DNA from 4 places in the Gracilibacillus marinus genome. Region 3 is predicted to be linked to each of the others. Evidence: riboswitches for the same ligand, from Rfam matches in the RefSeq annotation. Region 3 holds a riboswitch; each other region holds the start of a gene.
The links. Region 3 has a riboswitch for S-adenosylmethionine ahead of ACFOZ1_RS01120 (bifunctional homocysteine S-methyltransferase/methylenetetrahydrofolate reductase). Riboswitches for the same ligand answer to the same signal wherever they lie in the genome.
Positions count from the first base shown of each region.

Region 1: it holds a riboswitch for S-adenosylmethionine, as region 3 does, so the genes downstream of both, ACFOZ1_RS09250 (OsmC family protein) here and ACFOZ1_RS01120 (bifunctional homocysteine S-methyltransferase/methylenetetrahydrofolate reductase) in region 3, are expected to answer to the same signal.
Region 2: it holds a riboswitch for S-adenosylmethionine, as region 3 does, so the genes downstream of both, ACFOZ1_RS13850 (methionine ABC transporter ATP-binding protein) here and ACFOZ1_RS01120 (bifunctional homocysteine S-methyltransferase/methylenetetrahydrofolate reductase) in region 3, are expected to answer to the same signal.
Region 4: it holds a riboswitch for S-adenosylmethionine, as region 3 does, so the genes downstream of both, ACFOZ1_RS14015 (methionine ABC transporter ATP-binding protein) here and ACFOZ1_RS01120 (bifunctional homocysteine S-methyltransferase/methylenetetrahydrofolate reductase) in region 3, are expected to answer to the same signal.

Region 1 covers NZ_JBHSDV010000002.1:288,379-294,600, forward strand. Annotated here, with positions in the region: gene codB (cytosine permease) at 1-1,071, shown strand, start outside; gene codA (cytosine deaminase) at 1,075-2,331, shown strand; gene ACFOZ1_RS09250 (OsmC family protein) at 2,433-2,879, opposite strand; SAM riboswitch class I at 2,963-3,069, opposite strand; gene ACFOZ1_RS09255 (AzlC family ABC transporter permease) at 3,265-3,984, shown strand; gene ACFOZ1_RS09260 (branched-chain amino acid transporter permease) at 3,981-4,313, shown strand; gene ACFOZ1_RS09265 (SEC-C metal-binding domain-containing protein) at 4,344-6,164, shown strand.
Region 2 covers NZ_JBHSDV010000005.1:57,131-63,352, forward strand. Annotated here, with positions in the region: gene ACFOZ1_RS13840 (ACT domain-containing protein) at 1-243, shown strand, start outside; gene ACFOZ1_RS13845 (PFL family protein) at 259-1,620, shown strand; SAM riboswitch class I at 1,789-1,898, shown strand; gene ACFOZ1_RS13850 (methionine ABC transporter ATP-binding protein) at 2,005-3,033, shown strand; gene ACFOZ1_RS13855 (methionine ABC transporter permease) at 3,023-3,691, shown strand; gene ACFOZ1_RS13860 (MetQ/NlpA family ABC transporter substrate-binding protein) at 3,761-4,636, shown strand; gene ACFOZ1_RS13865 (SLAP domain-containing protein) at 5,370-5,747, shown strand; gene ACFOZ1_RS13870 (ABC transporter permease) at 5,774-6,222, opposite strand, start outside.
Region 3 covers NZ_JBHSDV010000001.1:228,661-234,882, reverse strand. Annotated here, with positions in the region: gene ACFOZ1_RS01130 (bifunctional metallophosphatase/5'-nucleotidase) at 1-1,188, opposite strand, end outside; gene ACFOZ1_RS01125 (nitroreductase family protein) at 1,459-2,025, opposite strand; SAM riboswitch class I at 2,197-2,298, shown strand; gene ACFOZ1_RS01120 (bifunctional homocysteine S-methyltransferase/methylenetetrahydrofolate reductase) at 2,486-4,327, shown strand; gene metE (5-methyltetrahydropteroyltriglutamate--homocysteine S-methyltransferase) at 4,345-6,222, shown strand, end outside.
Region 4 covers NZ_JBHSDV010000005.1:98,225-104,446, reverse strand. Annotated here, with positions in the region: gene ACFOZ1_RS14035 (glycoside hydrolase family 43 protein) at 1-1,317, shown strand, start outside; gene ACFOZ1_RS14030 (hypothetical protein) at 1,476-1,841, shown strand; gene ACFOZ1_RS14025 (cytochrome P450) at 1,988-3,229, shown strand; gene ACFOZ1_RS14020 (ASCH domain-containing protein) at 3,302-3,649, shown strand; SAM riboswitch class I at 3,902-4,029, shown strand; gene ACFOZ1_RS14015 (methionine ABC transporter ATP-binding protein) at 4,182-5,210, shown strand; gene ACFOZ1_RS14010 (methionine ABC transporter permease) at 5,200-5,862, shown strand; gene ACFOZ1_RS14005 (MetQ/NlpA family ABC transporter substrate-binding protein) at 5,874-6,222, shown strand, end outside.

The DNA.
Region 1 (6,222 bases), on a different contig from region 3:
GGCTTGTATACGAGTGGATTAGCATTCATTGCAGCAAAGACAGGCTTGTCGACACATTTACTTGCACGTTATGCATTTGGTGAAAAGGGATCTTATTTAGCATCCTTTCTATTAGGAGCAACACAAGTTGGTTGGTTCGGAGTAGGACTTGCGATGTTTGCAGTACCTGTTCACAAAGTTACAGGAATCGATATGTGGATACTTATCGTTGTATCCGGTGTGGTGATGACAGCGAGTGCCTTTTTCGGAATGAAAGCATTAGCGATTTTGAGCTTTATTGCAGTACCAGCGATTGCGATACTAGGGAGTATTTCTGTAGGAATTGCAGTAGAAGATTTAGGTGGAATCGGTGAGTTGTTTGCATACGAACCAGAAGCAACCATCGGACTTGCAGCAGCCTTAACGATTTGTGTTGGGTCATTCGCGAGTGCAGGTACATTGACACCTGACTTTGTTCGATTTGCGAACACAAAGAAGACAGCTGTAATTACAACATTGATCGCATTCTTTATCGGAAACTCATTAATGTTCTTATTCGGAGCTGTAGGAGCAATCTCTACAGGACTTGGAGATATTTCAGAAGTGATGTTCGTACAAGGATTAATTATTCCAGCGATTATCGTGTTAGGGTTAAATATTTGGACAACAAATGACAATGCGTTATATGCATCAGGACTAGGTTTTTCCAACATTACGAAAATTAAGAAAAGTAAATTGGTTATTTTCAATGGTATTATCGGGACAATCTTTGCAATGTGGTTGTATAATAACTTTGTAGGATGGTTAACATTGCTTGGTGGTGCATTACCTCCAATTGGTGCAATCTTGCTAGCAGACTTCTTTATTTTAAATAAAGGTCGTTACAAGAAACTAGAGGAGATGACATTCCAAACCGTTCGCTGGCCAGCAATTATTGCATGGGTAGGTGGATTTGCATCAGCACAGTGGTTACCAGGAATTCCGCCACTAAATGGAATTATTAGTGCAGTCATCATCTTTGTTGTATTGGTATTAGTGACAGAGAGAGCGGCAAGCACGAATAAGAAGGTGGCAATAGAAAAAGGAGCGTAATTGATGATTATTCAAAATGCAGCATTGCCAAAACAGGAAGGTCTATGGAATATTCATATAGAAAACGGGAAATTCTCAAAAATAGAAGCGGCAAAACCGGTAGAAGGTGCAATAGATGTACAAGGAAAGCTTGTGAGTGCACCATTTATTGAGCCACATATCCATTTGGACACAACATTAACTGCAGGTGAGCCGAAATGGAATGAAAGTGGTACATTATTTGAAGGAATCTCGACATGGGCAGAACGTAAGAAATCATTGACAGTAGAAGATGTGAAATTAAGAGCAACAAAAGCATTGAAATGGCAAATTGCTCAAGGTATTCAGCATGTTAGAACACATGTGGATGTATGTGATCCATCTTTAACAGCAATGAAGGCATTGTTGGAAGTAAAAGAAGAGATGAAGGATTATGTTGATTTGCAATTAGTTGCATTTCCGCAAGATGGCTATTTATCTTTCCCTAATGGAGTGGAATTAGTAGAAGAAGCATTAAAAATGGGTGCAGACGTTGTTGGTGGAATTCCACACTTTGAATTCACGCGTGAAGATGGCGTCGAATCGATGAAGATTGCTTTTGATTTAGCAGAGAAATATGATCGTCTTGTAGATATTCACTGTGATGAAATTGATGATGAACAATCGAGATTTGTTGAAGTGGTCGCAGCTGAAGCGTACAAGCGTGGACTTGGAAGTAAAGTAACAGCAAGTCATACAACGGCAATGCATTCTTATAATGGTGCATATGTATCGAAATTGATGAAGCTATTAGGTTTAGCGAAGATTAATTTTGTTGCGAACCCGTTAGTAAATATACATTTACAAGGAAGATTTGATGATTATCCAAAACGTCGTGGAATTACACGAGTAAAAGAATTATCAGAAGCTGGCATCAATGTGAGCTTTGGTCATGATGATATCTTTGACCCATGGTATCCACTAGGTACTGGTAATATGTTACAAGTTCTTCATATGGGTATCCATGTCACACAATTAATGGGCTATCACCAAATCAATGAATCGTTTGATTTTATTACAGAGAATAGTGCCGTAACATTGAATATTCAAGACAACTACGGAATTGAAGAAGGCAAGCCTGCTAACTTTATTATTTTGAATGCAACCAATCGTTATGATGCGATTCGTAAGCAAGCAGAAGTGCTAGCATCTTACCGTAATGGTGTGAAGATTGCCGAGACAAAGCCGAAAGAAGCATCTGTGTATTTAAAAGAAGAAATGAAAATAGATTTTGAGAGATAAATGAGAGAACTTGCTACTTTTTAGTGGCGAGTTTTTCTTTATGAAGGATGAAAAGTGTGTGAATAGAGCAAAAGTAGCTCTGTTCACACACCTATCTCATCTTAAGCTTTTTGCTCGATATGAAATGTCGATGTTACATTTACTGTATTTTCGATTGTATCACCAACAGGGCAATGCGCTTCTAAGAATGCAATGAATGCTTCTACTTTTTCAGCAGGTGCGTCTGTATCAGTCGTATACGTAACACGGATATCGGAATAACCTGCCCGCACATCTGCTTTGTCAAAGAAGCCATCTAAATTAATATCGCCTTCTAGCTGCACTTGAAAATCACGCAGGTCAATGTCGAATTTCTTTGCATAGGTACGTGCAACGATAGACTGGCATGCGCCTAATGCAGATAACAATAATTCGACTGGGTTCATTGCTTCATCTGTACCACCTAGTGATTTTGGTTCATCGACTAACACAGAATGATTTCTTGCAGTAGCTTCTACTAGATATTTTTCCTTTAGTTGTGCTGTTGCTTTAAATGTTTGGATGGTCATTGTATACTCTCCCTTTGTTTTATCATACGAAACAACCCCTTCTCAAAAAAGATGAGAAGGGGCTAATTGCTTTTTGCCGTGTCTTCTCATCTTTAGCAAATACTTGCTTCTGAAATTGGCACCTTACTTTTAGTGAAAAGCGGTTGCTGAGAGTTCTTAGGGTCAGTCCCTCCCTCTCTCGAGATGAGTCATGTACAAATCTATTATTGTATGAATTTTCAGATAATATACCACGACTATAAAGGCCTGTCAATACGTAAAAATATGTTATACTTCTATAGTTACGCAAAAATAGTGTATAGTAAGTAATGGATAGAGGAAGTAGGAGGAAAAGAAATTGCATGAACAGAGAGAATTTATTCCATTAGACAAAGAACAGACTCCTATGGATACCCCGAAACGAACCATATGGATACAAGCACTCAAGGTTGCATTTCCCCATACCATTCCGATTTTAGCAGGGTTTACCTTTTTAGGAATTGCATATGGGATTTTTATGCATTCATTAGGGTTTCATGCAATGTATCCATTTATAATTAGTATGGTGGTATTTGCAGGATCCATGGAATTTATTACAGCCAATTTGTTGCTTGGTGCATTTAATCCGGTGTATGCTTTTTTCCTTACAATAATGGTGAATGCACGTCATTTATTTTATGGCATTTCTTTACTAGATACATATAAAGGCATTGGCAAGAAGAAATGGTACATGATTTTTGGGCTTTGTGATGAGTCCTTTGCGATTAACCAATCTATTGATGTGCCAAAAAATGTAGATAAAGGCTTAGTCATGTTTTTCGTGACAATATTGAACCAAATCTATTGGGTCGTTGGTGCGACGATTGGTGGAGTCTTCGGATATTTGATTACATTTAATACAGAAGGTCTAGAATTTGTCATGACAGCATTGTTTGTCGTGATTTTTATAGAACAATGGATGAAAGAAGACAGGCATGTGAGCTCCCTTGTTGGGATTGCTGCATCTGTCGTGTGTCTTCTTCTTTTTGGTAAGGGCGCATTTATCATTCCAGCAATGATTGCCATTTTAGGAATACTTACATTAGCTAGAAAGCCATTAGAGAAAGGGAGGGTCTCCGTACAATGACAATGAGTATAGGTCAACAAATCATGATCGTTGCAATGGTTGTACTTGGTACAATGGTAACGAGATTTCTCCCATTTCTTGTCTTTCCTCAAGGGAAACCAACACCGAAATACATCCAATACCTTGGGAAAGTCCTGCCTGCTGCGGTAATCGGGCTTTTGGTTGTGTATTCATTGAAAGATATCCATGTATTCAAAGGGAGCCATGGCATACCAGAATTGATCGGCGTAGCTGTTGTTGTTTTACTACATGTGTGGAAAAAGCAGATGTTCTTATCAATTGCTGGTGGGACAATTGTGTACATGGTATTGGTACAGACTATTTTTTGACGTAAATATATGTGTGAATGGAGTGTTATGATGTCAGTAGGAAGAAATGATTCATGCCCTTGTGGTAGTGGTAAAAAATATAAGAAATGTTGTATGAAAAAAGAGACCGTTGTGCAATTAAAAGGGTTGAGAGAAGAGAAGTTTTATCAACAAAAAGAAGCACTAGTAGTACAAATTAGAGATTTCCTTTATACCCAATTGCCAACAAGTAAGTTCATACCGTTAGAATCTCAATTTAAGAAAAGAACGAATCATCAATTAGAAACGAGTGCGTATCCAACATTCACTCAATTTTGGCTAACTTTTTGCTATACATTTGATAATGGCATGCGTGGGATTGAATGGTTCCTAAAAGAGAAAGGGAATCGCCTTACACAAGAGGAAAGAGAAATGGCAGAGCAATGGGCACAATTAAAGCTCCAATTTGTAGAAGCAGTCGACCAAACCGAAGACTATACACTTTTTAAAGATTTGAATACAGAAGAAACATACAAAGTATCGAATGCACCTGAGAATTTGCCATCTAAATTTCCGTGGATGTCTACAATTGGTTTATTAGAGAAAATGGGTGATTTGTATTACTTTAATGGTGTGAGGGAAATTAAGAGTCCAAAAAGGATTGTTCGTGCCAAAAAATATGTAGATAAGCTTGTAGAGGAACATGGGCTGAGTCATGAGCAAGTAATGCGTGACTATTATCCAGAGATACTTCAAGCAACAGAGAGTACGTTAGAAGACGACGATATAAAAGAAACAGAAGTGACACACTACCGTCGTCAATATAAGTTACATGATGTTGAACGTGTCGAGAATTTCTTCTACAATAATGAATTATTTGAAATAGATGTGTGGGATGAAGAGAAGAAGCAATTAATATGGGTAAACTCGAAGAAAATATATACTGATAACATGTTGGATGAACAAGTTATTCTCATGAACTTACATGCACATATAGAAATCCGCGGCAATAAGTTACTTTTAGCTACATATGAAGAAGAGATTCCGCATACATTCTCTAAGAAAATAGCGAAATTAAATGATGCGATGGAACTTGAAAATGAAGAAGAAGAGACATTCTTATCGCCGTTAAATGTAAGTATCCAGCAGTCTGTTGTCAGATTAAGTAAAGAGACGCCGCACTATTTTGGATTATATGCGCAATTGAACAATCAAGAAGAGATAAATCAGCCAATCCCTGCATACAACAATCAATCACTACGAGAGTTAATGGCACAAGGGAAGACAGATGTAGTGGACGTCCATCTAAAAGATTCCGAATACAATATGTATCATCACGTCATGCGTACATTTGAGGAAGTGGATGTGACAGCAGACTTCAATACTGTGCGTAAAGAGTTAGGATTACCTTTGTCTCCATTTGTGACAGGAGGAGAGAAACGCTATAGTTCTGTTAGTGAGGTACCACTTGAGAAAGAACGCAAAACGGTTATATTAAGAAGTGATATTCCGATATACGAAGGATTGGGCTTCACTCCAGCGACAGTGGACGCATTTTATACAGCAGATATAGTTTCTTTCTATGTGGAGAAAACAAAAGGAAAATCCGCAGCAACAGAGAAAAAATATCGCACGAATCTGTATGATTTACGAGACTTATTAGAGGAAAAAGAGATAGAGAGTTGGGACGCATGTGACATGTCTTTTTGGAAAGCTATTTTCACAAAGGATATATTCGACATGTATGACCAATATATGAGCAAAACGCATTACAAAGAATTCACCTCAACAATCAAGGCATTGATTAAAGAATTAGCAAAAGAAGATAAAATAGCAGTGGAAAAAGAAATAATAGAACTTGTAAAACAATGTGAGAAGAAGTTTTTTGGGTAATGGTATAGAAGGAATGTGAGAAGGCTTGAGGAGAAGGGGGAACCGGTTTTCTCAAGCC
Region 2 (6,222 bases), on a different contig from region 3:
GGAAAAGACCAAGTCGGAATTATTGCAAAGGTAACAACAGTTCTTTCAGAGAATCATGTGAATATTTCGGATATTAGCCAAACGATTTTGCAAGATTTTTTTACGATGATGATGTTAATTGACATTGATGATATAAAGAAACTTGCACAGCTAAAACAAGCATTCGAGCCTGTCGAAAAAGAACTTGGACTTAAGATCAGTATTCAACGCGAAGAAATCTTCCAAGCAATGCACCGTGTATAAAGGAGTGAAGTAATCGTGCCAATTGCATATACAGAAATACAAGAAACGATTCGAATGGTACAAATGGAGCACTTAGATGTTCGAACAGTCACAATGGGGATAAGCTTAAGAGATTGCATCGACAGTGATTTTGATACGTTAAAAACAAATGTATTCCATAAAGTTACAACATATGCAAAAAATTTAGTGACTGTTGCAGAACAAGTTGCAGAAGAATATGGTGTACCAATTATTAATAAACGTGTGGCAATCTCCCCTGTTGCAGAACTATTAGGCAATGCTACTGTAGAACAAGCAGTAGAACTTGCCAAAACATTAGATGAAGCTGCAAAAAAGGTGCAGATTGATTTCATTGGTGGCTATTCTGCTCTTGTACATAAAGGAATCTCTAAAGGTGATCAAATTTTACTTGATGCACTGCCACAAGCATTAAGTGAAACAGAGCGAGTATGTGCCTCCATATCTGTCGGTACAACAAGAACGGGTATTAATATGGACGCAGTGAAACAAATGGGTGAAATTATTAAAGCAACTGCAGAATTAACAAAAGATAATAATAGTATTGGTTGTGCAAAACTTGTCGTGTTTTGTAATCCTGTAGAAGACAATCCATTTATGGCAGGTGCCTTTCATGGTGCAGGAGAAGGAGAAGTCGTGTTAAGTGTCGGTGTCAGTGGACCTGGAGTTGTATTACATGCATTAAAACGATATCCTGATGCAGATCTTGGCGAAGTAGCAGAAGTCATTAAAAAGACTGCATTTAAAATCACACGTGCAGGAGAATTTATTGGAAGAGTTGTTGCAGAACGATTAGAGGTGCCTTTTGGTATTATGGATCTATCCCTTGCTCCAACGAATGCGATGAATGATAGTGTTGCAGAAATACTAGAAGAAATTGGTTTAGAGTGTGTTGGTACACATGGAACAATTGCTGCACTTGCACTAATGAATGATGCAGTTAAAAAAGGTGGAGCAATGGCGAGTTCTTATGTCGGCGGACTTAGTGGTGCCTTTATTCCTGTTAGTGAAGACAACGGAATGATTCGTGGTATTGAACAAGGGGCCTTAACACTTCCTAAATTAGAAGCAATGACATGTGTGTGTTCTGTTGGATTAGATATGATCGCAATTGATGGAAATGCTAGTAGTCATACACTTTCTGCTATCATCGCAGACGAAGCAGCCATCGGAATGATTAACAAAAAGACAACAGCAATTCGTATTATTCCTGTTGTTGGCAAAGAGTCAGGTGAAGTGGTGGAATTTGGTGGGTTACTCGGGCGCGCACCAATCATTGGAGTCAATCCTTATCATTCAGATAAATTTATTCAACGTGGTGGCAGAATCCCTGCACCAATCCAAGCATTGACGAATTAACATACCACTTATCAGAATAATATGACTATTCTAACTTTTTAAAAGAGTATTGACTTGATATCAAATGCATGCTATCATCACAATTAATCAAAATTATCAGATAGCTTCTGTTATTCATGATTAGAAATGATATATGTGTTGATTACACTTATTAAAATAGAATAGAATCTCTTATCAAGAGAGGTGGAGGGACTGGCCCGATGAAACCCAGCAACCGTCATTAGTGATAGGTGCTAATTCCATCAAAGTTTGACATACTAAACTTTGAAAGATAAGAGGACGTAACGGTAATGAATGCCAATCCTTTCTGTCCTCTCATGCAGAAAGGATTTTTTATTTTTATACTAATAAAGAGAATAAGAGAAAGAAAGGAGCCAATTCACATTGATTCAAATAAAAGGCTTGTCAAAGATATACAAAACAAAAAAACAACAAGTTCAAGCTGTTGACGACGTATCATTAACGATTAATCAAGGTGAGATTTTTGGTGTGATCGGATATAGTGGTGCTGGAAAAAGTACATTTATTCGCCTAATTAATCGACTTGAAGAGCCGTCCAATGGTACTATATCGATTCACAATAAAGACATTACCAAGATGTCCGCAACAGAACTTAGATTAAAAAGACAAAAAATCGGTATGATCTTCCAACATTTCAATTTACTTTGGTCACGAACAGTCTTCGATAATATCGCATTTCCACTAGAAATTGCTGGCGTACCAAAAGCAACTCGAGCAGAAAAGGTGAATGAACTCATTCAATTAGTCGGTCTTGCTGGCAAAGAGAATAGCTACCCTTCTCAGTTAAGTGGTGGTCAAAAGCAACGCGTCGGTATTGCAAGAGCTTTAGCTAATGACCCAGAAGTATTATTATGTGATGAAGCGACATCCGCTCTTGATCCTGAAACAACGGATGATATCTTAGACTTACTTGTCTCTATTAATAAGAAACTTCAGTTAACTATCATTTTAATTACACACGAAATGCATGTCATTCAAAAAATATGCCATCGTGTTGCAGTAATGGAAAATGGAAAAGTTGTAGAATCTGGTGATGTACTAGATGTGTTTGTGAGACCTCAATCTAAAACAACGAAACGCTTTGTCCAACAATTAAATCCACTAGAACATGACCAAGCTAGCTTAAAAGAATTTATCACAAGCCGTGAAGATAGTGAAGTGGTGAAATTACATTTTATTGGGAACAACGCCAAACGTGCTTTAATTACAGATGTGATTAAACAATTTGATGTAGAGATCAACATCTTACAAGGTTCTATTGCACCAACTCGTGAAGGTGCTTATGGCACATTATATATCGAATTGAATGGCTCCAAAGATGTATTAGCATCATCTATCCAATTTATGCGCGAACAAAGTGTGGAAGTTGAGGTGTTACAACATGTGGAATGATTTATTCCCTAATGTCATCATGGAAGATTTATGGGTTGCGACAGAAGAAACCATGTATATGACAATTATTGCTGTAATAGGCACATTAATTTTGGGGATTTTCTTAGGATTATTATTATTCTTAACAGATAAGGGTAACTTATGGGAAAACAAACTAATTTATAACATAACAGCAGTAGTTGTAAATGTGTTTCGTGCGATTCCATTTATCATTTTAATATTATTACTCTTTCCATTTACAGATTTCTTGATTGGTACTATTCGCGGATGGAAAGCAGCATTACCTGCATTAATTATCGGTGCAGCGCCATTTTATGCGAGACTTGTGGAAATTGGTCTTAAAGAAGTCGACAAAGGCGTGATTGAAGCAGCGAAGTCGATGGGTGCAAATGCATCTACTATTATTTTCAAAGTGTTATTAAAAGAATCTATGCCTGCATTAGTATCAGGAATTACCGTAACAGCAATCGCACTAATTGGATATACCGCAATGGCTGGAGTCATCGGTGCAGGCGGTCTTGGAAATCTTGCTTATTTACAAGGATTCCAGCGATTTAATTTTGATGTCGTTCTTGCATGTACGATTTTAATTATCATTATCGTATTTATATTCCAAGTAATTGGCGACATGCTAACGAAAGCAATTGACAAAAGGTAATATGCTTAACACTAACTTGTTAAGCTTCTTTCATAAAATAAAATAGATAATAAGAAGGGAAGATTTATTTTGAAAAAGTATTTATTTACACTAGTAGCATTATTATTCATCGGAGTTTTAGCAGCATGTGGAACAAGTGACGACAACGAAACAGATAATTCCACAAATGGGGACAGCAATACATCAGAAGATGCAACAACTGATGATGCATCAGAAACAATTGTAGTTGGTGCAACAAGTACACCTCATGCTGAAATATTAGAAGAAGCAAAAAGCCTTTTAGCAGAAGAAGGTATTACATTAGAAATCGAAGTATACCAAGATTATGTATTTCCAAATGAAGATTTAGCAAGCGGAACATTAGATGCGAACTACTTCCAACACATTCCTTATTTCGAGTCTCAAAAAGCAGATAAAGAATATGATTTCGCAAATCTTGGTGGAATCCACATTGAGCCATATGGTTTTTATTCTAAAGATATCAAGAGTGTAGACGACATTACTGAAGGTACTGTTGTGATCATGAGTAACTCTGTAGCAGATCATGGTCGTGCATTATCCATTCTAGAAGAAGCAGAATTAATTAAATTAGACGAAAATGTTGAAAAAGTAGATGCACAAGTAAAAGATATCGTAGAGAATCCATTAAATTTAGAATTTGATACAGATGTAGATGCAGGTTTCTTACCTGAATTCTATGAGCGTGAAACAGAAGCATTAGTTGCAATTAACGGTAACTATGCATTGCAAGCTGGATTGTCACCAACTAAAGATGCACTATTGTTAGAAGGTACAGACTCTCCTTATGTAAATATTATTGCTGTTCGTAGTGAAGATAAAGACAAAGAAGCATTACAAAAATTAGTTGAAGTACTTCACTCAGAAGCCATTCAAAACTTTATCAATGAAAAATATGAAGGAAAAGTAGTTCCTGTAGCAGAATAATTGTAAACAGATATTAAGATAAAGAATTTTTCAATTACAAAAATCCAAGCGATTCGAAAGCTAATTACCGAAGCGCTTGGATTTTGTGTGTAATAGAAGTGAATTCTGTGATATTCGATATGTGCTTTGCACCCGCTCCGGCTTGCCCAATCCCCTTTCCATGGGCTTTTTCCTTCAGCTAACTTTTCCAAACACAAACCGCTTGGAAAAGTGGATCTTCAGAAAAAAGGATCCCATAGGAGTGGGATTGGGCGCCTACGCTCAGTGAAGTTCTACAATGTTTGCAAATGCTAGCATTTTGGTTGGTTAGAGAAATCAGCTTTTTTAGCTCATAATGATAATAAATCAGAGGCGATATGGGATAAAGCAAATATTTTTATAATTCCTTCCATTGTAGAATATAAAAAAGCGTAGGTGTCCGTTTCCACTCCTGTGGGATGTTTTTTCCCCTAAGATCCACTTTTTTAGCGTTCTTTGCTAGAAAAGTTAGCTTAGAGGAAAAACCCACGGAAAGGGAAACGGACAAACCGGAGCGGTTGCTAAGCACATATAAAATCTCAAAGTTATCAAATAGAAGTATCTAAGATAAAAATCTAAAGAATTCCTTTGTCCAATCTCATCTTCTACACCTATTCAAACCACTCCATCACTCTCTCGCTTCTCCTTCTCTCTGCTACATGCTACAATAACTACACGAATACCAATTCATACATCTTATAATGGAGTTGAAGAAATGCAACAATTAGTTTTAGAAGAGAAATGGAAACAAACAATTAGTTCACAAGATTTACAAACGATAGAGAAGCTTTTCCAATCTACTAGCAAGCATCAAGAAGGTGTCATTTTCACTCCTATCCGTCATGCACGAAATCACCGGAACGAATTATTATGCAGTGTCATTATTCACAATTTTACCGATGACAAATTATCACTTATCGGAAGTACCTTACAATTATTCCATAATGACAACATAATTGCGGAAGAGTCATTCCATGATACAAGGTTACTTTTACAACCAAGAACAAGTATGCCTTGGACCTTTATTTACCCTAATCATCCCTATCTTGAACAACACCCACTTCCAACTGAATGGTCGATTAAAATAATATAAATTGCGGATTTCCTCAGTCCGCTTTCTTATCCTAATGCATCACGTCTCTTGTACCCTATCATTCCAATAATACTTACTACTATTGCAAGTGCACTGATGCTAATAAGTGGCTTCCATGTGAATGTATCCATAGGAAGTTCTGGAATATGTGCAAAACTAGAAAGCATTGTCCCCCATTCAGGCATCTCCAATAATCCACCTAAATAAATATGAATGAAGCAAAAGACAAGATAACCCCAAATCAAAGAGGTATATTTTGGTACCCAGCCAAATAACCATACAGCAAGTGAGATAACAAAAAACATGGCAGGTAAGTAGGAGAAACTTGATACAAACATATTTTCAAATGGGATAGGATTTGTCATCACTTCTTTCGATACAAGCCATAGTCCGAATATACCAAGAAATAGACTAAGTGCCGCACTGAACCATCCGATTATCCAATAGATGCACACAACCCTGATTCTTGCTACAC
Region 3 (6,222 bases):
GGATTTTTCCAAGGCATCTTTTATATCTTGTCCTAGTAATCGTAGCACTTTTAATGTATTTGGATAAATATAATTAGATACAATGTCACGCATCGTAATATGTTGTGGGAACCCTTTGGACTCATTGTCAAATAACGCTGTGCAAGAAATAGAAACATTCGCTACTTGCATCTGTAGTGTATTCACATATTCAATAAATGGGTGTTCTTCTATCCTTGCTTGAAATGGATTTGTAATTGTCATTTCCCCTTCTACCAAAGCAATTGGCTTATCCAACCATTCTTGCACTTTCCTTTCATTTTTTGACAACAGATGCATAATGTCTTTATTTTCTTCCACACACTCATCCAATTCATGAATAGCACAATTTATTAATAGGTTATTCGCTTTATCCCACTCCATCTTAATTTCGCCAAGTGCACTCCCCTTACTTCCTGTTTGAATCACTGTCTTATTATGAATTGTTGCGATTAACTTTCGATGCTGATGGCCAGTAATAAGAACATCTATATCAGCTATTTCTTCACAAATTTGATAGCCTTGATTTTCCCCTGTAAGCAACTCTGTTTCTGCTCCTGTATCGGGATCTTTCTCTAATCCTCCATGATAACTAACAATGATCACATCAGGACTTTCTTTATTTTTGACATAGTTCACCCATTTTTTAGTTGCTTTAACTGCATCTTCAAATAAGAGTTTTTCGATATGTTTCGGATCTTCCCAATTAGGAATATAGTGTGTAGTGACACCGATAATCGCAATTTTTCTTCCTTCTATCATTTTTATGACATACGGAACACCAAAATATGGTTTTTCTGTATCTTTGTTTAATATATTGGATGACAACCAAGGAAATTGACTGTGTTTCATACATTTTTGTAAGTAATCTAATCCATAATTAAATTCATGATTACCTAAAATTACTGCATCATATTGTAAGTAGTTATACACATCAATGATGGGACTAGGCAAATGCTCATAATATTTAGCAAAGTAATACGTAAATGGACTTCCTTGAAGAAAATCACCATTGTCAATAAGTAATGTCGGTTGTTTATTTTTGATTCTATTGATTACTGTTGTGAGTTTTGCTAAACCTATATTTTCTTTTTGATCATCTCGATAATTAGTTGGCACTAGATAACCATGCACATCACTTGTAATACAGATTGAAATAGAATTACCCATTAACGTCACTCCCTTGTAAATTAGTAATTCTAGTATACCTTTTTCTCTATCATAAGAGGAAAAACTTTACACTTTCTTTACCTAGATTTAACAACTACTTTTCATTTATTTGATATAGTTAAAGTGTTCCAAATTAAGCAATACTGCGAAGATTGCTTTCTCACAAAATGATAGCCCCTTTTTCTTGTTGTCGGTGAAGTAATTTCACCGGCTTTTTTTATTACCATTTCACATAAAAAAAATTACGTCTATTGGCAGACGTAATTTTTTCTAATTTAATTCAGTTATTCGATCTGTTGCTTTGATTCTCGGAATTGGATTTTGCTTTTTCGCTGGATAACCTACTTGTAATAAACCAATTACCTTCTCATTATCCTTTACCCCAATAAGTTCACTCGTTTCCTCGCAAAACGTTAATTTACCCGTTTTCCAAAATACACTCATTCCTTCTTCCCATGCTAATAAACTAAAGTTCTGTATTAAACAACTTGCTGATGCATAATCTTCTTCAATAAGTTTTTCGATTGGATTCAATTCATTGATAACAAAAACAATCAACGGTACTTGCATAATTTTTTGAAAGCCTGTCTCTCCAATCTTCTCTAACTCGACAGGATCTGTTGTTTTTGCTTTTTCTTTTGCTACTTGACGATTAATTTCAGCTAATTTGCGTTTTGACTCCCCTGTCACAAATACAAAACGCCACGGTTCTGTCATTTTATGATTTGGTACCCATACAGCAACATTAAGCAATTCTTTGATTAACTCTGTCGATACTTCTTTATTTTCGTATATTGAAATAGAACGACGCTCCATGATTAATTGTTTTAATTCCAAAGCTATCCCTCCTAGTAATGAGAATCATTTTCAATCATACCATGTAACACGGAATATTTCAAGATAGTTTGAAATCAAGGTAATTTTTTCAAGTTTTTTTGTTAAAACCCCTTGATTTAATTTTTTTTATAATGTAATATATTGTCATCCGTTCAATAAATTAAATATTTTCTCTTATCAAGAGAGGTGGAGGGACTGGCCCTACGATACCTCAGCAACCGTCTAATTAGACAAGGTGCTAATTCCAGCAAGCATATGCTTGAAAGATGAGGAACGTCATTGCGTACTAGACCCTTCATCTTTCATGATGAAGGGTCTTTTTGGTTATCTAAGAAAAAACGGATGGATATGCAATGACTCAATCTTTTAAGAACAAATGAATCAATGGATAAGAGGTAATATTATTGAATGTTGATGCATATGCATGACCACAAACTATAATCGAAAAGAGGTGAGTGAAATGAAGGACTTACGCAATGCTTTACACGATCAAATTCTCATCGCTGATGGGGCAATTGGTACATTACTTTATGCACATGGTGTCGATCATTGCTTTGAAGCATTTAATTTAACCAAACCTGATGAAGTCTTACAAGTACATCATTCATACATTAATGCAGGTGCAGATATTATTCAAACAAATACATATAGTGCGAATTATATCAAGCTAGCAAGATATGGTCTTGAAGATCAGGTTCATGAAATAAATGTGAAAGCAGTACAATTAGCAAAACAAGCGGCTAATAAAGATACATTCGTATTAGGGACAATTGGAGGTATTCGTGGCGTTCAGAAGCTAATCTCTTCCCAAAAGGATATTGTTCGTAGTTTTAAAGAACAACTTTTTTCATTGTTATTAGAAGGTGTCGATGGCATCTTGTTAGAAACATATTATGACCTTGAAGAATTATCTACCGTATTACAAATTGTTCGTCAAGAAACATCTTTACCGATTATTACAAATGTTACTATGCATGAGCCTGGTGTATTAGAGAATGGGACATTGTTACACGATGCCTTTCTAGAACTAGAACAATTAGGCGCAGATGTTGTTGGAATTAACTGCCGATTAGGTCCACATCACATGATTGAATCATTAACACCTATTCCATTATTAGAAAAAGCATACTTATCTGCTTTTCCTAATGCTAGTTTACCAGCATATGAGAATGGAAAGCTTGTTTATAGTAAACATACAGACTATTTCAGAAAATGCGCAAAAAGTTTTCGTGATCAAGGTGTACGGCTTATTGGCGGTTGCTGTGGCACAACACCTGACCACATTCGTGCATTAAAAGAAGGTATTGAAGGGTTAGAACCAATCACATCAAAGAAAATTGTGGATCAACCCATTATCATCACAAAAAAGGAAAACCCACCAAGTCAAACACAACCATCTCTACTTGATAAAGTAAAAGAAAGACCTACTGTCATTGTAGAGTTAGATCCTCCTAAACATCTAGAGATTGACGATTTTCTTGAAGGTGTCAAGCAATTAGGAAATGCAGGTGTAGATGCTATTACATTAGCAGACAATTCACTAGCAACACCTAGAATTAGTAATTTAGCAATGGCAATAAAAATGAAAGAACTAGATGTACCTGTAGAGCCACTTATTCATCTAACGTGTCGTGATCGCAACTTAATAGGATTACAAGCGCACCTTATGGGTTTACATACATTAGGATTTCATAATGTTCTAGCAATTACTGGTGATCCAACAAGAATTGGAGGGTTCCCTGGCGCTTCTTCTGTATTTGATGCGACATCATTTGAGTTAATCCGTTTAATGAAACAATGCAATGAAGGAATTTCCTTCTCTGGTTCCTCTCTACGAAAGAAGACTGACTTTAAAGTTGCAGCTGCATTTAATCCAAATGTTGCAAATTTAGAAAAGGCTGTTAAACGAATGGAGAAGAAAGTGGAACACGGAGCAGATTATTTCCTTACACAACCTATTTTCCATCACGAACAAATTGTAAAGCTATATCGCGAAACAAAGCATATCAAACAACCGATTTTTATTGGGATTATGCCACTTGTTTCACACAAAAATGCAGAATTCCTTCACCATGAAGTACCTGGTATGCGTTTATCCGATGAGGTAAGAGCAAGAATGCAAGCACAAACTAATCGCCATGATGCAATAAGAGAAGGAATAGAAATATCCAAAGAACTCATTCAAACAGCAATCAATTATTTTAATGGTATTTATCTTATTACGCCATTTATGCATTATCAAATTACAACAGAATTAACGCAATATATTCAAAAAATAAGTGAACAAGTTCAAACAAACTAAAGGAGTGTACGATGACAATGACAAATTATATCAGTTCAAACTTAGGATACCCACGTATAGGTGCATACCGCGAATGGAAGAGCGCACTAGAATCTTATTGGAGCAAAAGTATTACTGAAGAGTCTCTATTTTCCCAAACAAAGAAATTACGTTTAGCTAATTTACAGAAACAAAAAGACATTGGTGTTGAATGGATTCCTGTAAATGATTTCTCTTTTTATGATCACGTATTAGATACTGCTATCTCTTTTGGAGTCATTCCAAAACGTTTCCAACAATTAGATCCTACTGCAATTGATACGTATTTCGCCATTGCTCGTGGTAACAAAGAAGCTGTTGCTGCTGAAATGACAAAATGGTTCAATACAAATTATCATTATATTGTGCCTGAATTAAATGATGTGACGCCATCATTAGTAGAAAACCGCGCATTACGTTATTTTAATGAAGCAAAAGAAGAATTAGGTATTAAAGGTAAACCAGTATTAGTTGGTCCTGTTACATTCGTAAAGTTAGCTAAAGGATATGACGACAATCAATTAAACGAAATCGTTCAATCCTTTATTCCACTGTACACACAAGTAATCAATGAACTAGTTGAAGCTGGTGCAGAGTGGATTCAAATTGATGAGCCAATTTTGGGAACGAATTTAACTGTAAATGAGATTTCATTAGTTGAAGAAGTGTACACACAAATTAAACAAGCAACACCAAATGCAAAATTACTTTTACAAACATACTTTGAAACGGTACAACATTATGACAAAGTAATTAAACTTCCAGTTGATGGTATCGGTTTAGACTTTATCCATGGAGATTATTTCCCTTTAATCGAAAAAATCGGCTTCCCACAAGATAAAGTACTTGCTGCTGGTGTTGTTAATGGACGAAATGTATGGCGTGCAGACCTTACAAAAACATTTGATTTAGTGCGTAAGATTGAAGAGGCAACAAAAGCAGAAACAATTATTTTACAACCATCTAGTTCTTTATTACATGTGCCTGTAACAAAAGAAAGTGAACAGAAGATTGATCCAATTATTTTAGATGGACTTAGCTTTGCAGATCAAAAACTAGCAGAAATTACAACAATCACGAAAGGTGCTAATGAGGGAGAAGAAGCAATTAAAGCAGAACTTCAAGAGAGCAAGAAAGCACACGAAGCATTAAGTAATTCTCCTTACCGCCAAAATGAAAGTGTAGCGGAAGAATTAGCTAATTTAAGCAAAGATGAAGTAAAACGTGCACTACCATTTGCAGAACGTATTCAATTACAACAAGAAGATTTACAATTGCCATTACTTCCGACAACAACAATTGGAAGCTTACCTCAGACTGCTGAAGTAAAAAGCACACGTACAAAATGGCGTAAAGGCGAAATCACAAATGAACAATATGAAGCATTTATTCAAACAGAAACAAAGAAATGGATTCAAATCCAAGAAGACCTTGATATTGATGTATTAGTTCATGGGGAATTTGAACGTACAGACATGGTTGAATTCTTTGGAGAGAAATTAAATGGGTTTGCTGTTACAGAATTCGGTTGGGTACAATCATATGGTTCTCGTTGTGTGAAACCACCACTAATTGTTGGTGATGTGTCTTGGAGTGAACCAATGACAGTAAAAGAAATCGTGTATGCACAATCTTTAACAGATCGTCCAGTGAAAGGTATGTTAACAGGACCTGTCACAATTTTAAATTGGTCATTTGTTCATGAAGAATTACCGCGCTTTACTGTACAAGAACAGATTGCGTTAGCATTAGAGAAAGAAGTGCTAGCATTAGAAGAGAGCAATGTAACGATTATCCAAGTAGATGAGCCTGCATTACGTGAAGGATTGCCACTTGATCAATTAAAATGGCCAGCATATTTTGATGCTGCTACAAGA
Region 4 (6,222 bases), on a different contig from region 3:
ATTCGTTATCATGATGGTGTCTTTTATATGATTACAACAAATGTAGGACATGGTGGGAATTTCTTTGTTACAGCAACAGATCCAGCGGGTCCATGGTCAGATCCATATTATCTAAATGCACCTGGTATTGATCCATCATTATTTTTTGATGATGATGGAAAAGTCTATTATCATGGTACAAGACCTGCGCCAGAAGGTGAGAAGTATAGTGGGAATTGGGAAGTATGGATTCAAGAATTGGATTTAGAAACCAAACAATTAATTGGAGAGCCTGTCGGATTATGGCGTGGGGCACTAAGGGACGTAATTTGGCCGGAGGGACCACATATTTACAAAGTAGATGGGATGTATTATTTACTCATATCTGAAGCAGGTACTGGACATCATCATGCATGTTCTGTTGCTAGAAGTGAGCAGATTAAAGGGCCGTATGTTGGTAATCCAGGTAATCCTATTTTGACACATCGTCATTTAGGAAAAGAATATCCAATTGTAAATGTTGGACATAGTGATTTAGTACAAACACAAAATGGAGAATGGTGGGCAGTAGCTTTAGCATCAAGAATCTACGGTGGTTATTATAGAAACCTTGGTAGAGAAACATATCTTCTTCCAGTAACATGGGAAGATGGTTGGCCAATTTTTAGTCCGGGCAGTGGGAAGTTAGAGATGGAATACAAGATTCCAAATCTCCCACAAGGTGAAATCGTTGTAGAAGATTTATGTGACCATTTTGACGACAAGGAATTAAATATGAAATGGAATCTACTACGTACGCCTAAAGAAGAATCGTATAGTCTTACAGAGCGAGAAGGTTTTGTTTCCTTATATCTTCGACCTGAAGCAATTACTAAATTAGAACATCCAAGTATTCTATTGCGTAAACAACAACATATTCAATTTACCACTTCTACGTGTATGGAATTCTCCCCAGAAACTAAACATGAAGAAGCGGGGGTTGTTCTTCTGCAAAGTAGTGAATATCATTACAGATTTGTTGTAACAAATGCACACAACGAGACGATCATTACATTAATCAAATGTGAAAATGGAGAGGAATCTATCCTACACCAAGCACCAGTACAACATGATAAAATCTATTTAAAGGTTGTAGCATTTGGCCAAGATTTATCCTTTTATTATGGAGAAAGTCAAGCTAACTATCAATTACTTTGTGATCAGATAGATGGGCGAATTTTGAGTACAGATGTAGCGGGGGGCTTTGTTGGTACTCAAATTGGCTTATATGCAAGTAGTAATGGAGAAAAGTCAGACAACAAAGCATATTTTGATTGGTTTGAATATAGTTCTATCTAAGACGTTGTTTGCTTATCTATAACCTTTTTAAAAGATGAAGCCTTACGTGTATTTTCTTAAAATAGGGGAATATATAGATGTAGAGACATAAAAATAATCCACTCATCGAATAATGAGTATGTGAGGATTTTTTTAAGACATCAGAAAGGTTGATTGAAATGAAAAAGGTTATAGGACTTAGCCTACTTTTATTACTACTTGCAGCGTGTAGTGCAGATAATAATGGAAGTGCAGAAGAAGTGAAAGTAGATGCAACGACACAAGAAGATGAGGAAACAGAAGTAGAAAATACAGCAAACGAATCGGAAGAACAGAAAGAATTAGCTATTATTAAAGAACATATTGATGTGGATGCGTACGAAATGAAAATAGAAGAAGATAATCCACATACACGAGTAATGTTCTTTATTGATGAGAATGACGAAAAAGTGTATAAAACCGTATTGGTCAAAGATACGAATAGATTAAAGATCATTCATTTAGGTGAGGAAGGTCTACTTTTTAATGATACTATTCCTTCTTAATGAAAATAGAAAGAGATAGCTTCTGTATATTGCAGGAGCTATTTTTTTGTATGTTAAAAATGGAATTGATTGTGATTCTATTCTTTCGTTTTTCTCTCGCTTTTTGGGGAATATAATACTAAACAGCTAAAAGGAGAGTTATATAAATGGAAAACAACCATCCAATGCCTAAAGAAAAAGGTATCGATCATACGATTCAATTGTTAAAAGAAGGCTATCATTTTATTATGAATCGAAAGGAAAAGTTCGATTCAAGAGTGTTTGAAACACATTTACTTGGTGAAAAAGCGATTTGTTTAGTTGGTAAAGAAGAAGCGGAATTATTTTATGATGAAACAAAATTCACTAGGAAAGATGCTGCTCCAAGCAGAGTGAAAAAAACTTTATTTGGAGAAGGTGGTGTGCAAGGATTAGATGATGCGCCCCATCACCATCGGAAAGCAATGTTTATGTCTCTTATGACAGAAGAAAAATTACAACAACTCAAGCAATTAACGAAAGAAGAATGGGAGAAAGAATTTCGTCAGATACAAGATGAAAATATTGTAGTATATGAGAAGGCAAAATCCGTTTTAACAAGGGTGGCAATGAAGTGGGTAGAGATTCCGGTAGAGGATACAGAAGCGGATAAGTGGTCAGACGAATTAGCAGATATGTTTGAAAAAGCAGCATCGATTGGACCAAAACATTGGAAGTCGCGCTATTCAAGATCAAAGATGGAGGAATGGATGGAAGATTGGATAGAAAAAGTACGGTCAGGAAAAGTAAGTATTTCCGAAAGTGCACCACTATACCAATTTTCTTTTCACAAAGATCTAGATGGAGAATTACTCGATAAACAGATCGTAGCAGTGGAACTATTGAACTTATTACGTCCAATCGTTGCAATTGCTGTCTATATTGATTTATTGATGCTTGCGATGCATGACAATAAAGACGAAGTTGCCCAAATGAATATAGATGATGAGAAACAAGTAACAAATTTCATTCAGGAAGTAAGAAGATTTTATCCTTTCTTCCCATTTGCAGGAGCAAGAGTGAAAGAGACATTTACTTGGAATGGGTATGTATTTGAAGAAGGTACACTTACTTTATTAGATTTATACGGGACAAATCATGATCCTGCTATATGGGAAAATCCAAACCAATTTCAACCATCACGATTCCATGATTGGAGCAGAAGTCCATTTGATTTCATTCCACAAGGTGGTGGCGAATATCTGATTGGTCATCGATGTGCAGGAGAATGGATTACAGTAGATATATTGAAAACAACAATAAAATTTTTCGTACAACAATTAGCATTTACTTATCCTAAACAGAAATTTGAGTATGACAATAATGATATACCACCATTACCTAAATGTGAGATTCGATTGCGTGCATAAGTATTCCTATTTGTCTATAGACTGAGAAACGGGTAAAATGGGTGAGAGAATATAAAGGTAGGTGTCATATGAATGGAATCGAAACAAAATAATTCCTTACCACCAAAAACTTGCTCCATCGACCGTTTGATTACAATTCAATCAGATATAGATAAAGTATTAGAAGGAAAAAAAACAGCTACGAGAAGAAATGGTCGATATGCAGATATCGGTGAGATTATGGTATTAGAAAATCGTTCATTTCAAATTGATCGAGTGTACGAACAAACGCTAGGTGAGCTAACAGACGAGGATGCGTTAAGAGAAGGATATGAGAATTTGGAACAATATAAAGAATCTATTCTTGCAATGCATCCAGGTATGCCATGGGTCCCTAAAATGAGAGTGTGGGTACATGAATTTAGCGAAATGACAGAATAAGAAATTGCAAAAGTTTATATAGGTTAAGTTTAATTGATAAACAAAATGGTGTGGATTATTAATGGAAACAAAAAAATCTACGCCATTTTTCTTTGGATATAAAAACCTAGTATTTCTATATGGATAGCGATTACAAAATAAAAATACTGAAAATTTCCAAAATTTAAATTTAACTAATTGCATTGACAATCAATTATATTTCTAATAGAATTACAACATTCACAAAAAATTTCATACAATCATACATCATGATTCTTATCTAGAGAGGTGGAGGGACTGGCCCTGTGAAACCTCGGCAACGGGTTTTATTCAATATATTGAATAAAAAGAGCGTGCCAATTCCATCAAGTATACAAGAAATGTTACTTGAAAGATAAGAAGAGCTAAAGAGACTATACGTATAACGAATCTCCTCTTCTTATCTTGAAGTGGGGATTTTTTTATTGCATAAAATAAGTAATTTTTATATAAATAATTATTTGACTATTTCCTCAACTAAGAATCCTACAAATTTTCAGAAAGAGTGATAACAATGATTGACTTCCAGCATGTGACAAAAAAGTATACAACTAATGATAAAACAATTACAGCTGTCAACGATGTAAACTTAGTTGTACAACGTGGAGAAATATTCGGTGTAATTGGTTTTAGTGGAGCGGGTAAAAGTACATTAATCAGATGTGTGAATTTACTTGAAAGACCAACAGAAGGAAAGATACTAGTTAACCAAAAAGATTTACTCACATTATCTCAAAAGGAATTACGAGATGTGCGTCGAAAGATTGGAATGATTTTTCAACATTTTAATCTATTAGAATCAAAAACAGTCTTTCATAATGTGGGGTTTCCTTTATCACTAGCAGGTGTACCAAAACAAGAAATCAAAAGAAAAGTAGAATCATTACTAGAATTTGTTGGACTAGCTGACAAAGCAAATCATTACCCAGAGCAATTATCTGGTGGGCAAAAGCAACGTGTCGGTATAGCAAGAGCATTAGCTACAGACCCTGAAATACTGTTGTGTGATGAAGCAACGTCTGCATTAGATCCACAAACAACTAGTTCCATACTAGATTTATTAAGAAAAGTAAGAGAAGAATACCATATTACCATTTTAATGATTACACACGAAATGCAAGTCATTAAAGAAATATGTGACAAAGTTGCTGTGATGGAAAATGGAAAGGTAATTGAAGAAGGGACCATTTTTGATGTATTTTCAAATCCAAAGCAACAGACAACTCGCAATTTTGTAAAAACAGTGATGAATGATGAGCTACCTGCATCTGTCTTAGAGAAGATATATCATCCTAAAGATAATAGTAAAGTATATCGATTAATATTTGTCGAAGATTCTACAGAGATTCCTTTAATTTCTGAAGTTGCTAAGAAGTTCGATGTGCATACAAACATATTATTTGGACAAATCATTGAATTACAACATCAACCTTTTGGAAATTTAATTGTTGAGTTACAAGGTGCGACAGTTGAGATAGAAGCAGCCTATGAATACATGAAACAACGCGTATCAATAGAGGAGGTGAAAGAGAATGGATATTAAATTATCGACATTTTGGCCAAATATATGGGAAGCAACGATACAAACATTACAAATGGTTGGCTTTTCACTATTATTTTCTTTACTTATTGGTATCCCGCTTGGAATTATTTTAGTTATTACAAGACCAGGAAATATAATTGGAAACCAAACTTTCTTTTTCATATTAAATGGAGTGATTAACTTTTTACGATCCATTCCTTTTATTATTTTAATGGTAGCAATTATTCCATTTACTAGAATTATAATTGGTACAACAATAGGAACAGCAGCTGCAGTAGTGCCATTAGTTGTATATGCAGCGCCATATATCGCAAGGTTGGTGGAAAGTAGCTTATTAGAAGTCTCACCAGGAGTCATCGAAGCAGCGGAAGCAATGGGGGCAAAACCTCATCAGATTATATTTCGTGTGTTAGTTCCAGAAGCATTTAGTTCATTAATTCTTAATATAACCATCGCAACAATTGGTTTAATCGGTGCTTCCGCAATGGCAGGTGCTGTAGGTGGTGGTGGCTTAGGTGACTTAGCGATCGCATATGGATATCAACGTTTTGAAACAGATATTATGATTGTCACTGTATTATTATTAGTTGTATTCGTACAACTTGTGCAATCATTTGGAAATAAATTATCAAAAACATCTAGAAGAAGATAGGAGACATACACATGAAAAGAAGAACTTTGATAGTAGCAGTAGCTATATTATCTATTATTGGTATTTTAGTAGGATGTGGAAAAGAAGCGAGTAAAGAAGAGGAAGTAACATTAAAAGTAGGATTAAATGGATCTGGAGTCCCTATTTGGGAATTTGTAAAAGAGAAAGCGAAAGAGGAAGGCATTAACTTAGAACTAATCGAATTCGCTGATTATGTACGACCAAATATGGCTTTAGCAGATGGTGATATTGATTTAAATGCATTTCAAACCGTTTCCTATTTTGATTCATTTATTGAAGAAAGAAATATTGATTTAGTTCCAATCGCAACAACATTAATTGCACCAATGGGTTTCTATT